DNA from 3 places in the Epibacterium sp. HA2-3 genome. Region 3 is predicted to be linked to each of the others. Evidence: riboswitches for the same ligand, from Rfam matches in the RefSeq annotation. Region 3 holds a riboswitch; each other region holds the start of a gene.
What was found. Region 3 has a riboswitch for cobalamin ahead of ACZ1HH_RS10335 (CbtB domain-containing protein). Riboswitches for the same ligand answer to the same signal wherever they lie in the genome.

Region 1: linked by a shared signal. The riboswitch ahead of nrdH (glutaredoxin-like protein NrdH) and the one ahead of ACZ1HH_RS10335 (CbtB domain-containing protein) in region 3 are both predicted to bind cobalamin.
Region 2: linked by a shared signal. The riboswitch ahead of ACZ1HH_RS15985 (aromatic ring-hydroxylating oxygenase subunit alpha) and the one ahead of ACZ1HH_RS10335 (CbtB domain-containing protein) in region 3 are both predicted to bind cobalamin.

The regions. Positions count from the first base shown of each region.
Region 1 is NZ_CM172490.1:544,459-548,652, reverse strand. It holds gene arsB (ACR3 family arsenite efflux transporter) at 1-333, shown strand, start outside; gene ACZ1HH_RS02640 (GFA family protein) at 360-734, shown strand; cobalamin riboswitch at 979-1,171, shown strand; gene nrdH (glutaredoxin-like protein NrdH) at 1,273-1,494, shown strand; gene nrdI (class Ib ribonucleoside-diphosphate reductase assembly flavoprotein NrdI) at 1,516-1,938, shown strand; gene nrdE (class 1b ribonucleoside-diphosphate reductase subunit alpha) at 1,920-4,052, shown strand; gene nrdF (class 1b ribonucleoside-diphosphate reductase subunit beta) at 4,153-4,194, shown strand, end outside.
Region 2 is NZ_JBVFUL020000002.1:310,699-314,892, forward strand. It holds gene ACZ1HH_RS15980 (FAD-binding oxidoreductase) at 1-683, opposite strand, end outside; gene ACZ1HH_RS15985 (aromatic ring-hydroxylating oxygenase subunit alpha) at 689-1,915, opposite strand; cobalamin riboswitch at 2,050-2,252, opposite strand; gene ACZ1HH_RS15990 (C4-dicarboxylate TRAP transporter substrate-binding protein) at 2,516-3,532, shown strand; gene ACZ1HH_RS15995 (TRAP transporter small permease subunit) at 3,622-4,194, shown strand, end outside.
Region 3 is NZ_CM172490.1:2,201,285-2,205,478, forward strand. It holds gene ACZ1HH_RS10320 (cobyrinic acid a,c-diamide synthase CobB) at 1-1,176, shown strand, start outside; gene cobA (uroporphyrinogen-III C-methyltransferase) at 1,173-1,910, shown strand; gene ACZ1HH_RS10330 (DUF1636 family protein) at 1,907-2,290, shown strand; cobalamin riboswitch at 2,382-2,595, shown strand; gene ACZ1HH_RS10335 (CbtB domain-containing protein) at 2,635-2,805, shown strand; gene ACZ1HH_RS10340 (CbtA family protein) at 2,810-3,508, shown strand; gene ACZ1HH_RS10345 (hypothetical protein) at 3,614-4,105, shown strand; gene cobF (precorrin-6A synthase (deacetylating)) at 4,178-4,194, shown strand, end outside.

The sequences.
Region 1 (4,194 bases), 1.4 Mb from region 3:
CAGGTCATTCTGGACCGCCCAAGCGTGATTGCGATGATCGCCGTGCCCATCCTGATCCAGAGCTACGGGATCTTCTTTCTCGCCTATGGCGCCGCCTATGCGCTGCGGGTGCCACATCGGATCGCAGCACCCTGCGCGCTGATCGGGACGTCGAATTTCTTTGAACTGGCGGTGGCTGTCGCGATCAGCCTCTTTGGGCTTCACTCCGGGGCGGCGCTCGCAACCGTGGTTGGCGTACTGGTCGAGGTTCCAGTGATGCTGACACTGGTGGCCTTTGCCAATCGCACCCGTGCCAGGTTTGCCTTGACCGGAGCAGACCACCAGGCAAGCTGAGCCCTCATGCGCTGAGGAGGTCCACCATGTCCGAGGTCACTGCAAGCTGCCTGTGCGGCGATATCCGCGTCAGAGCCTCCGGCCCCCCCATCGGTGTCGGCCTGTGTCACTGCATGGATTGTCGCAAGCACCATGGTGCGGTGTTCTGGGCCGCGGCGGTTTACCCGGCTGAGGAGGTCGAAGTATTCGGCCAGACGCAACAATATCAGGGCCGACATTTTTGCCCGAGATGCGGATCATCGGTCTATTCATGCAGCGAAGGTGAGGTAGAACTCCATCTCGGAGCAATGGATCAGCCAAACCAGTTCACGCCGACCTATGAGCTATGGACAGACCGGCGCGAGCACTGGCTCACCCCGCTCGCCAGAGCCCATCAGCACTCTCGCAATCGCGGGGCGTGAGGGCCGGGACGGCGCGCGCCGGAGGCGTCTTTGTATGTAGTATGTCTTGCAGGACACAGCTGCGCGACAATTTCACACGGCCCGTCTGATCCAAGACTGTGGATAAAGATGGGGGTAAGGGTGTGCGAATTTGCCGATCCCCTTACATTGCAGCCACAAAGAAACCGCGGGCGAACACCCTGCCCTGTGGAAAACAAAAATCAACGCGTCCTACACCATATATTGACCATTTCGCGCATCTGCATCAATATCGTGTTGCTTTGGTTCTTTCGAGGCGACTCGCAAGCGAAGAGGGAAACTGGTGAAAATCCGGTGCTGCCCCCGCAACTGTAAGCGGCAAGCCCTGCCCGTGCCACTGACGCATTGCTGCGTTGGGAAGGCGGGAGGGGGCGTTTGAGCCGCGAAGCCAGGAGACCTGCCAGAGCACGACACACGACGACCGCGGCGGTGGGCCCGGACGCGTCATCTGACACCGGAACCGGTGTCGGCTGCCGTGGCCTCTCCGCCCAGAAGGACAACACCTGAGGGGATCTTGCAGATGAGCATCACTGTCTATTCAAAACCTGCCTGCGTGCAGTGCACCGCCACCACCCGCGCTCTTGAGGCGAAAGGGATCTCTTTTGACCTCGTTGATCTGACACAAGATGCCGCTGCTCTGGAAATGGTGCAGGGTCTGGGCTATCGTCAAGCACCCGTGGTGGTCGCTGGCGAAGAGCACTGGGCTGGTTTTCGCCCTGACCTGATCGGCCAGTTGGCATAAAGGTAAAAGGTGACCGGGTAAGTGGTCGGGCTTGTCTATTACTCCTCCCGTTCGGGCAATACGGCCCGTTTGATGGAGCGACTGGGGCTTGAGGCTCTGCGGCTGCCGCAGACGGAGCCTTCCCCCGAGGTAGATGCGCCCTACGTGTTGGTGACGCCAACCTTTGCCGATGGTGAAGGCCGGGGCGCAGTGCCAAAACCGGTCATCAAATTTCTGAATAACAGCCGCAATCGTGCCCTCCTCAGGGGTGTGATTGCCGGAGGCAACCGCAACTTTGGTGACACCTTTGCCCTCGCGGGGGATGTGATCGCCAAGAAATGCAATGTCCCCGTCCTTTACCGCTTTGAGTTGGCGGGAACCGAAACAGACATCGCCCGCATGCGCGCGGGCCTCGCCCGGTTCTGGGCGGCACAGGAGCAGCAGACATGCTTGACGCAAGCGTAACCGCCGATCTCGACTATCACGCGCTGAACGCGATGTTGAACCTCTATGACGACGAGGGCAACATCCAGTTCGACGCCGACCGTATGGCGGCCCGGCAGTATTTCCTGCAACATGTGAACCAGAACACCGTGTTCTTTCACTCGCTGGATGAAAAGCTCGGCTACCTCGTCGAGAAAGGCTATTACGAGCCCGAAGTGCTGGATCAATATTCCCGCAACTTCCACCGCAAGATCTGGGACGCGGCCTACGCCAAGAAGTTCCGCTTCCCGTCCTTCCTCGGGGCGTTCAAATACTACACCTCCTACACGCTCAAGACCCGTGACGGGCAGCGCTATCTCGAGCGCTATGAAGATCGTGTGGTGATGAACGCGCTGACGCTGGCACGTGGCGATGAAAAGCTCGCGATGAAGCTGATGTCAGAGATCATCGACGGTCGTTTCCAGCCTGCAACGCCAACCTTCCTCAATGCCGGCAAAAAGGCCCGTGGCGAGTTTGTGTCCTGCTTCCTCTTGCGTCTCGAAGACAACATGGAGTCGATCGGGCGCGGCATCAACTCGGCGCTGCAACTGTCGAAGCGCGGCGGTGGCGTGGCCTTGATGCTGACCAACATTCGTGAACACGGCGCCCCGATCAAGGGCATCGAGAACCAGTCTTCGGGCGTCATCCCGGTGATGAAGCTTCTTGAGGACAGCTTTTCCTACGCCAACCAGCTGGGCGCACGCCAGGGCGCCGGCGCGGTTTATCTGAACGCGCATCACCCGGACATTCTGCGTTTCTTAGATACCAAGCGCGAAAACGCGGATGAGAAGATCCGCATCAAGACGCTGTCGCTGGGCGTGGTGATCCCGGATATCACCTTCCAACTCGCCAAGAAAAACGAGGACATGTATCTGTTCTCGCCGCATGACGTGGAAAAGGTCTACGGTCAGGCCTTCTCGGAAATCTCGGTCACCGAGAAATATCACGAGATGGTCGACAACCCGCAGATCCGCAAAAAGAAGATCAACGCGCGCGCGTTCTTCCAGACCATTGCCGAGATCCAGTTCGAGTCCGGCTACCCTTACATCATGTTCGAGGACACGGTGAATGCCGCAAACCCGATTGCGGGCCGCATTGCGATGTCGAACCTCTGCTCGGAGATCCTGCAGGTCAACGAGCCGTCCAAATTCAATGACGACCTGTCCTATGAGCAGATGGGCACGGATATTTCCTGCAACCTTGGCTCCATGAACATCGCCCGTGCGATGGACGGTGGCGATCTGGCAGGCACCGTGGGTACCGCGATCCGCGCGCTCAATGCAGTGTCTGAAATGTCGAGCATCGATTCTGTGCCTTCCATCCGCAAGGGCAATGAAGAAGGCCACGCCATTGGTCTCGGTCAGATGAACCTGCATGGATACCTCGCCCGCGAGCGCATCCATTACGGCAGCGCAGAAGGTGTGGATTTCACCAATATCTACTTCTGCACTGTTCTGTATCATGCGATCAGCGCCTCGAACGCCTTGGCAAAGGAAAAGAAATCCAAGTTCAAAGGGTTTGAAGACTCGGCCTATGCCGATGGCAGCTTCTTTGAGAAATATGTCGAACAGGACTGGCTGCCGGAAACGGACCGGGTGAAAGAGCTGTTTGAGACCGCAGGTATCGAGATCCCGACCCGCAAAGACTGGGAAGCGCTGCGCGACAAGGTGATGAAGCACGGGCTTTATAACCGCAACCTTCAGGCGGTGCCGCCCACCGGCTCGATCAGCTATATCAACTATGCCACCTCCTCGATCCACCCGATCACCGCAAAGATCGAGATCCGCAAGGAAGGCAAGATCGGCCGCGTCTACTATCCCGCGCCCTATATGACCAATGATAACCTCGAATATTACCGCGATGCCTATGAGATCGGGCCTGAGGCGATCATCGACACATATGCGGCGGCCACACAGCACGTCGATCAGGGGCTTTCGCTGACCCTGTTCTTCCCGGCGGAAGCATCGACCCGCGACATCAACCGCGCGCAGATCTACGCGTGGAAGAAGGGGATCAAGACGATCTACTACATCCGCCTGCGCCAGCAGGCCCTCGAAGGCACCGAAGTCGAAGGCTGCGTGTCCTGTTCGCTGTAAATCGGGTGGGGGCTCTGCCCCCGGCCACCTCCGTGGCCGCCCCCGAGGTATTTTGGAAAAGATGAAGGGGCCTCGCCCCCAAGCTGCTGAGATCGAGTGTATGAAAGATATGACCCAAGCCCGCGCTGTCCCCAAAGCGATC
Region 2 (4,194 bases), on a different replicon from region 3:
ACCGCCTGCATGAAAGGCTCCGGCCCGCAGCAATAGACCTCGCGCTCCAGATAGTCCGGCGCCATGAGGCCCAGCATCAGCTGGTTGAACATGCCCTGATAGCCGGTCCAGGGGCGATAGGGATCCGGTTCCTCGACCACGAACTTCAGATCCAACCCTTCGGAACGGCTCGCCATTTGCTCGAGCCGCTGGCGGAATATGATCTCGGAGGGCCGTTTGGCGCAGTTCACAAACACAATGTCAAGATTGTCGCCATCATCCCACATATTCGTGGTCATCGACATCATCGGCGTGATGCCAGAGCCCGCCGAGATAAACAGGAATTTCTTCGCCGTGCTTCCTGCGTTGGTGAAGAGTCCCGCAGGGCCAAGCGCCTTGATGCGGCTGCCAGGGCGCAGGTTGTCCAGCATCCAGCGGGTGCCGATGCTGTCGGCTTGCGCCTTGGCGGTAATGGTGATCGTCCGCGGCCGCGAGGGCGAAGAGGAGATCGTGTAGGTCCGGTGCAATGGCCCACCTGGCACCGGAATTTCCAAGGTCATGAACTGGCCTGCGTCATACTCAAACAGGGCCCCCGAGGGCGCCTTAAAGGTAAAAGATGCCGTGTTGTCCATTTCGGGAATGATGGAGACGCATTCCAGCATCTCCGCATCAGTCCAGACGGTACGTTCGCTGTTTCTGGGCATCAGGGTCACTCCGCTGCGACGGCGTGTGGGCCGCTGTTGCGTTTGAGGGTGGAGAGATACCACTCCACAAATTGCAGGACGCCGCTCTCTTGGGTCGGGGAATAGGGCCCCGGTTCATAGGCCGGCGAGTTGATCCCCATCTGGTTGAACTCCACAACCTCGCGGTCTTCATCATTGGTGGCAATCCAAACCTCGGTGAGCCGCTGTAGATCGTAATCCACACCTTCAACCGCGTCTTTGTGAACCAGCCATTTTGTCGTCACCTCGGTTTCCGTGGGGCTGATGGGCGTGACTCGGAACACGATCGAATGGTCCGACAGGAAGTGGTTCCAAGTGGTCGGGTAGTGGAACTTGAGCAACGAGCCCGCATCCGCAAAGGCTGCACGGCCCAGCCAGCGACGCACGGCGGTCTTGCCGTCCATCGTGTAGCTCTCAGCGCCTTCTTTCAGGGGCATGCGCGCGACACGGAACTGGCCATCACCGCTGAGGTGGAACCCCGAAGGCATCCCGGCCTGCTCACAGCGGTCGAAATGAGCCTGCAAATTGCTCGGGGTCTCGCCACCTTCGATGCCGGTCACGGAGGGATCATCCGGGAAGGTCCGGCAGAGCGCGGGGTGATTGCCGCCGCAGTGGTAGCACTCGCGGTTGTTCTCCCAGACCAGCTTCCAGTTGCCGCGCTCCACGATGGAGCTTTCATGGGCGACCTTGGCGTTCGAGAGGTCATGAACCTCCAGATAGGGGCGGGCGACCTCGGCAAACCGTTCAAAATCCGGGGCCTCATCGGCGAGACAAATATAGATCAACCCAGCAAGCTCACGGCAGTGGACCGTCTTGAGCCCATGTTTGCTCGGCTCGAAATCAGGCCCCATATCACGCGCCCACAGCAGACGACCGTCCAGTTCATAAGTCCACTGGTGATAGGGGCAGACGAGCTTAGGGTTGTTGCCTTTCTTCGCCTTGCAGATCACCGAGCCACGGTGACGACAAGCATTGTGGAAAGCCCGAATGACATTGTCTGCACCGCGCACGATGATGACATTGTAGTTGCCAACCTGATGGGTGACGTAGCTCCCTGGCTTGTCCAGCTCGCAGGCGGGAATGGCAAAAAGCCATTCTTTGTAAAAGATCTCCTGAAGATCGGTCTGAAACACCTCGGCATCGGTATAAAACGCCTGATCAAGTGCATGTCCTGCGCGGTGGTTAGCGATCAGCGTGTTGATATTGCTGTGCATTTCCTGGCTCCGTGACAAAGTTCACATATGTGAACCTTCGCCCTGTTGGTAGAGTGCAAACGGCAATGGGATCCCGTGAGGCCGCGAGGGAGGTGCCCGCGTCCTTTTCAAGATGCCCAAACCGCCGCCCGCGGTTGACGATATCTGCCGAGGCTGGTTTCCGGGCTCTGGGGGTGACCTGCTGGTCGGAGCGCAACGCCTTCCCGGGTCCTCCTCCCAGTGGCAGATGTTACGCCCGCGAATCCCATGACCGTTGCGGGGGCAGCGCCGGAATCGCACCGGCTTCCCAATTCTCCGTCCGGAAAGCCCGGACAGCACCTCGTAGGGCAGAGTTGTATCGAGATTTGCCGCGCCCGATCTCCAATTTGCGACGTTGTTTATTGAGTTCGAGACAAGCCCGCCTCACATCCGCAAAAACATGCATGGATCGCGCAGCCTCTTGAACCTTTGGCCCATCGACGCATTTCTGAGACGCAGGCCGGAGCGCGCTCATCGGAGCTTTGCCAAACCAGCGCGAAGTTTGGGGTTGGCAAAGCCACTCAATTTGGTGATCCTGCCGCACATAAACAAATACGGTAAAATCCGACTGGGGAGGAAAATATGAAAAAATTCTTGGGACTTACCGCTGTTGCATCCGTGAGCTTTGCCTTTGCGGCAGAAGCCATGGCCACAGAGTGGAATGTCTCGGTTTGGGGCAAACGCCGCGCCTTTACCGAGCACGTCGAAAAGCTCGCTGAACTGGTGTCCGAGAAAACCGACGGCGAATTCACCATGAACATCAGCTATGGTGGACTGTCCAAAAACCGCGAGAATCTCGACGGGATCTCGATTGGCGCGTTTGAGATGGCGCAGTTCTGCGCCGGCTATCACCGCGACAAAAACCGCGTGATTACCGTTCTTGAATTGCCCTTCCTGGGCATTTCCAACCTCGAAGAGGAGGTTGCGGTCTCTAGCGCGGTCTACAACCACCCCGCCGCAGCCGAGGAAATGGCGCAGTGGAACGCAAAGCTGCTCATGACCTCGCCGATGCCGCAATATAATATCGTCGGCACCGGTGATGTGCGTGATGATCTGGCGGAATTCGAAGGCATGCGCGTGCGGGCAACCGGCGGTATCGGCGAAGCCTTCAAGGCTGTTGGCGCCGTTCCGACCTCCGTCACCGCGACCGAGGCCTATCAGGCGATGGAATCCGGTGTGGTCGACACCGTAGCGTTCGCACAACATGCGCATCTGAGCTTTGGCACCATCAACCGCGCTGACTGGTGGACCGCTAACCTCAACCCCGGCACCGTGAACTGCCCGGTTGTGGTCAACATTGACGCTTACGAAAGCCTCTCTGACGCCGAGCGCGAAGCGCTGGACAGCTCGGTTGCCGAAGCGCTGGATCACTACCTGGCGAACTACGGCGAGCTGCTGAAGAAGTGGGATAGCGTTCTCGAGGAAAAAGGCGTCGAAAAGGTCGAGATCTCGGAAGAGGTGCTCGCAGAATTCCGCTCTACTGCGGCTGAGCCGATCCGCGACGCTTGGATCAAGGATATGGAAGCACAGGGCCTGCCGGGTCAGGAGCTCTATGATCTGGTTCAGAAAACGCTCGCAGATCACCGCAACGGCAGCTGATCTGAACGCAATGGCCTATGGCCTACGGCCCGGACCAATTGGTCCGGGCTTCTGCGTATCTCACCAATAATCACATATCGGGGGAAGCTATGGCAGGTTCATCAACCGTGCTCAGCGATGCCAGCATTTTGTCAAAGCTGGATCGGGCCCTTTTGCCCATTGAGCGCGTCACAGCAATTCTGAGCGGTCTTGCGGCCTTTTCACTCATGTTCCTGGCCGCATATTCCGTGGCCGGCCGTCAGTTGGATCGGACATTTCTGGCGCCATTTTTCGACAAGATCGGCCTGATGGACGGCCCCCTGCCCGGCTATGTGGATTATATCGAAGCACTGATGCCCTTGATCGCCATCCTGGGCGTCTCCTATGTGCAACGCGAAGGTTCCCACATCCGCATGGACATCCTCGTGGGACGGCTAAAGGGTCGCGCGCTTTGGCTTTTTGAATTCATCACCGTGTTCTGCATGCTGGTGCTGGTGATCGCCTTGGTCTGGGGCTCCTGGGCCCATTTCGACCGTTCGTTTGATTGCGCCCGCCCGCTGTGTTCGCGCGACAGCTCCATCGACATCGGCCTGCCGATCTGGCCATCCAAGCTGGTGGTGCCGGTTGCCTTGGCTGTGCTCTCAGCGCGGCTCCTGTTGCAGATGACGGCCTATGCCCGCGCC
Region 3 (4,194 bases):
GACCCGGCCTTCCACCTTGCTGCCGCCAGACGGGCGTCCTTCAACCTTGATACATGGGCCATGGATGACACGCTGCTCGACGCTGTCACCACACAAGCCCAAGGCGCGGACATCTGCGTCGGCGAAGGGTCGATGGGGCTCTTCGACGGAGTCGCCACCCGCGGTCAGTCCGGCTTTGGCTCCTCTGCAGAAACCGCGCTCAGGATGGGCTGGCCGGTGGTGCTGGTGATTGATGTGGGCGGTCAGGCGCAGTCGGCGGCGGCCACCGCGCTGGGGTTCAAGATGTATAACCCCGATCTGCCCTTTGCCGGAGTGATCCTGAACCGGGTCGCGAGTCCCCGTCACGACCGGCTTACCCGGCTTGGGATGGAGCGGGCGGGCGTCAAGGTGCTGGGCTCCCTGCCGAGACGCGGCGATCTGGCGCTGCCCGAACGCCATCTCGGCCTCATTCAGGCGGTTGAACACCCCGATCTTGAGGCCGCAATCGCCGGCTATGCGGCCTTCTTGCGCGAAAACGTCGACATTGACGCGATCCGGGCGGTGGCCAGCTCCGCCGCAGCGCCGGCCCCTCGCGCCCTGCCGCGTCCGCCCGCACAACGCATCGCACTGGCGCGTGATGCGGCGTTTTCCTTTACCTATCCGCATCTTCTCGAGGGTTGGCGCGCCGCCGGAGCAGAGATCCTGCCCTTCTCGCCGCTCAACAATGAAGCCCCCGCCAAGGACGCCGATCTGGTCTGGCTGCCCGGGGGCTATCCCGAGTTACACGGCTCCACCCTCGCCGCAGCCGACACCTGGCGCAAAGGCATGGCAGAGCACGCAAAGACCAAACCGGTGCATGGCGAATGCGGCGGCTACATGGCCCTTGGCGAGGCCTTGATCGACAAGGACGGCACGCGGCACCAGATGGCGGGGCTCCTTGGGCTTGTGACATCCTATGAAAAGCGCAAGTTCCACCTCGGGTATCGCCGCGCAGCGCTAGAAGCGCCGATGCCGGGCTTTGACAGCGGCGCGTTTCTGCGCGGACATGAGTTCCATTATTCGACCATCCTCGATGAGCCAGACGCCCCACTGGCCCGGGTGATGGACGCCGACGGCAACCCGGTGCCCGAGACCGGCTCCGTCAAAGGCCATGTCACCGGCACGTTCTTTCACCTCATCACCGGAGAGCAGCCATGAGCGGGTTTGTCAGTTTTGTGTCCTCCGGGCCGGGCGATCCCGAGCTTTTGACCCTCAAGGCGGTCAAGCGGCTGGAGGCGGCTGACGCGGTACTGTTTGATGATCTGTCCTCCGGGCCGATCCTTACCCATGCGCGCGCGGATGCGGATATGGTCGGCGTCGGAAAACGCGCCGGACGCCCCTCGCCCAAGCAAGACCACGTCAGCCAGCTCTTGGTGGAATACGCCCAGTCCGGCGCCCATGTGGTGCGTCTGAAATCGGGCGATTCAGGTGTATTTGGGCGCCTCGAAGAAGAAATGGTGGCGCTGCGCGCCGCTGGCATCAAATACGAGATCATTCCCGGTGTCACCGCCGCCTCGGCAGCCGCTGCGGCGGCGGGTATTCCGCTCACGCGGCGGCTGACGGCACGGCGCCTGCAGTTTATCACGGGCCATGACGTGACCGGCGGCCTGCCCGAGCATATGAACCTCACCGCTCTTGCAGACCCCGAGGCCACAACCGTGGTCTACATGGGCAAACGCACCTTTGCGACTTTGCTTGAGCTGCTTCTTGAGGCAGGCCTGCCAGAGACCACACCGGCGCTGGTGGCACTTGGGGTCTCGACCCCCGCCCAAGAGCTGCACCGGGTGACAGTGGCCGCCCTGCCGGACCTCCTGGAGACCATCACCTCCCCCGCGCCAGTGTTGATCCTTTATGGCCCCTTGGCCGACGATGACGCGCTCGTGTCGCAATGACCGCACCGGTGATCTCGCTGTGCCGGACCTGCCAAGATGCCGATCCCGCGCTGCTGCCCCAATTGGCAGCGGCGCTGCGGGAGGCTCATCCAAGGGCCCTGCTGCAATCGGTTGACTGCATGTCGGGTTGTGCACGCCCGCAGACCCTCTCGGTGCGCCAAAGCGGCAAGACGGCCTATCTCTTTGGGGAGATCACAGCAGCGGACCTACCGGATATACTCAGGTTTCTGCGGCTCTACGAGGCAAGCGCCGATGGCACCTTCACGGATGCGCGCCCAATTGGCGAGCTGAGGTTCAAAGCCATCGCGCGCATCCCTGCTCCCCTGCCCGAAACTACTGCCGCGTCACAAACTGGCTCCACCGCCTCTCCCGAGGAGTGAGGCTGCCAGTCAAAGACCACCTGCGTGATAAAATGCCGCGAATGCGCGCTTCAAGGGCGGTTTCATGCTTGACCGATCGCGCGCCCGCGCCGCATTGTCGACGGCATACGGTGTCCCAGAGCGCAAAGCGCCGGGACTGAAACGGGAATGAGGAACGGCGGACCCAATCGCGGCGCCAAAGCCTCAACCGCCCCCGCGACTGTGAGCGGTGAGCGACATTCAGCATCCACTGGCCGCTGGGCCGGGAAGGAGAATGATCGCCGCGACCCGCGAGTCAGGAGACCGGCCGTATGAAACGAGGACAGTGAATGTGTCGTCGGGTGTGACGACACGGAGGACGAATTATGACGACCAAGACGCTCAACACGACCGCTTCTGCCAGCCAGATCATCCCGGTTCTTTTCGCCGTGGTACTGGGTCTGGGGATCATCACCGTGACCGGCCATGTGCAGGCCTCCACCCTGCATGATGCTGCGCATGATGTGCGCCACGCGACCGGCTTCCCCTGCCACTAAGCAGATGTTCGCACGCATTTTGACCGGCGCGTTGTTCGCTGGTGCTGCAGCGGGGCTGATTGCCGCCCTTCTGCAGCTTTTCTTCGTGCAGCCGGTGCTTTTGCATGCCGAACTCTATGAATCGGGCGCGCTTGTGCATTTCGGCGGCGAGACCGTATCCGCCCATCCCGAATTGCCGGGTATCTTTGACGAGCCGATGCGCAATTTGCTCAGCATCCTCTTCACCATGCTGATTTACACTGGCTACGCGCTGATCCTGGTGGCCTTGATGTCGGTTGCGGAGCGGCAAGGCCATGAAATCCGCACCGGACAGGGCCTGCTGTGGGGATTGGCTGGCTTTGTGGCGCTTCACTTTGCGCCCGGTTTTTCGCTCGCACCAGAAGTGCCCGGCGTTGCCGCCGCCGATGTGGGCGCCCGTCAGATCTGGTGGGCCGCCACAGTGGCGAGCGCAGGTGTTGCAATGTGGCTGATCGCTTTTGGCGGTAATCTGGTGGCCTATGTGGTGGCCGCGCTCTTGTTGATGGCGCCGCATGTGATCGGCGCGCCGGAGCCCGAGACCTTTGCCGGTCCGGTGCCCACCGAGATCGGCGCCCTTTTTGCGGCGCGCGCCTTGGGGATCGGCATGGCGGCATGGGCGTTGCTCGGCGTGTTCTGTGCCTATTTCTGGCAGACCGAAGCCGCACATGCGGATGCCAACACTTAGGCGGTCCTCCAGGCTGTCCCCGCTGCGTCATTGCATGCAGCGGGGACAGCCTGCGAGACTGCGCTGCAGCCTCAAATACGTTTACTTTCCGGAGAATGACCTTCCATGTCCCGTTCGCTTGCTCTGTTTGCCATTGGCCTTGTGTTTGGGGGCGGTATCGGATTTCTGACCGCCGCAGGAAACGGCGTCACCCTGGATGGGCATGATCACTCTGATCCTGCGCACCACGGTGGCGGATCCGGCGTGGCCACGCACGACCATTCCGCACTGGTGAATTCCCCCTCTGGTCCAGAGGCGCCCTCGGTCGAGATCCACGTCACGCCCGACGCGATGTCCGGTTGGAACCTGCAAGTGGAGACCAAGAACTTTCGCTTCGCCCCGGAGCATGCCTCGGGGGCCGATCAACCCGGCGAGGGCCATGCACATGTCTATGTGAACGGCGAGAAGATCACGCGCCTCTACGGGTCCTGGCTGCATCTTGCGGCCTTGCCCGAAGGCGAGACCGAGGTGAAAGTCTCTCTGAGTTCCAACAGCCATGGCACCATCGCCGTCGACGGCGTGCCGGTCGAGGCGCGCGTTGTGGTGAGTGCCCCCTGATGGGGCACTCTTGACCTCTTTGCGCGGGCGTCCCATTGCGGGGCGACGGATTTAACGGATGGAGAGCCTTCTATGCTCCAGCTCAGCCT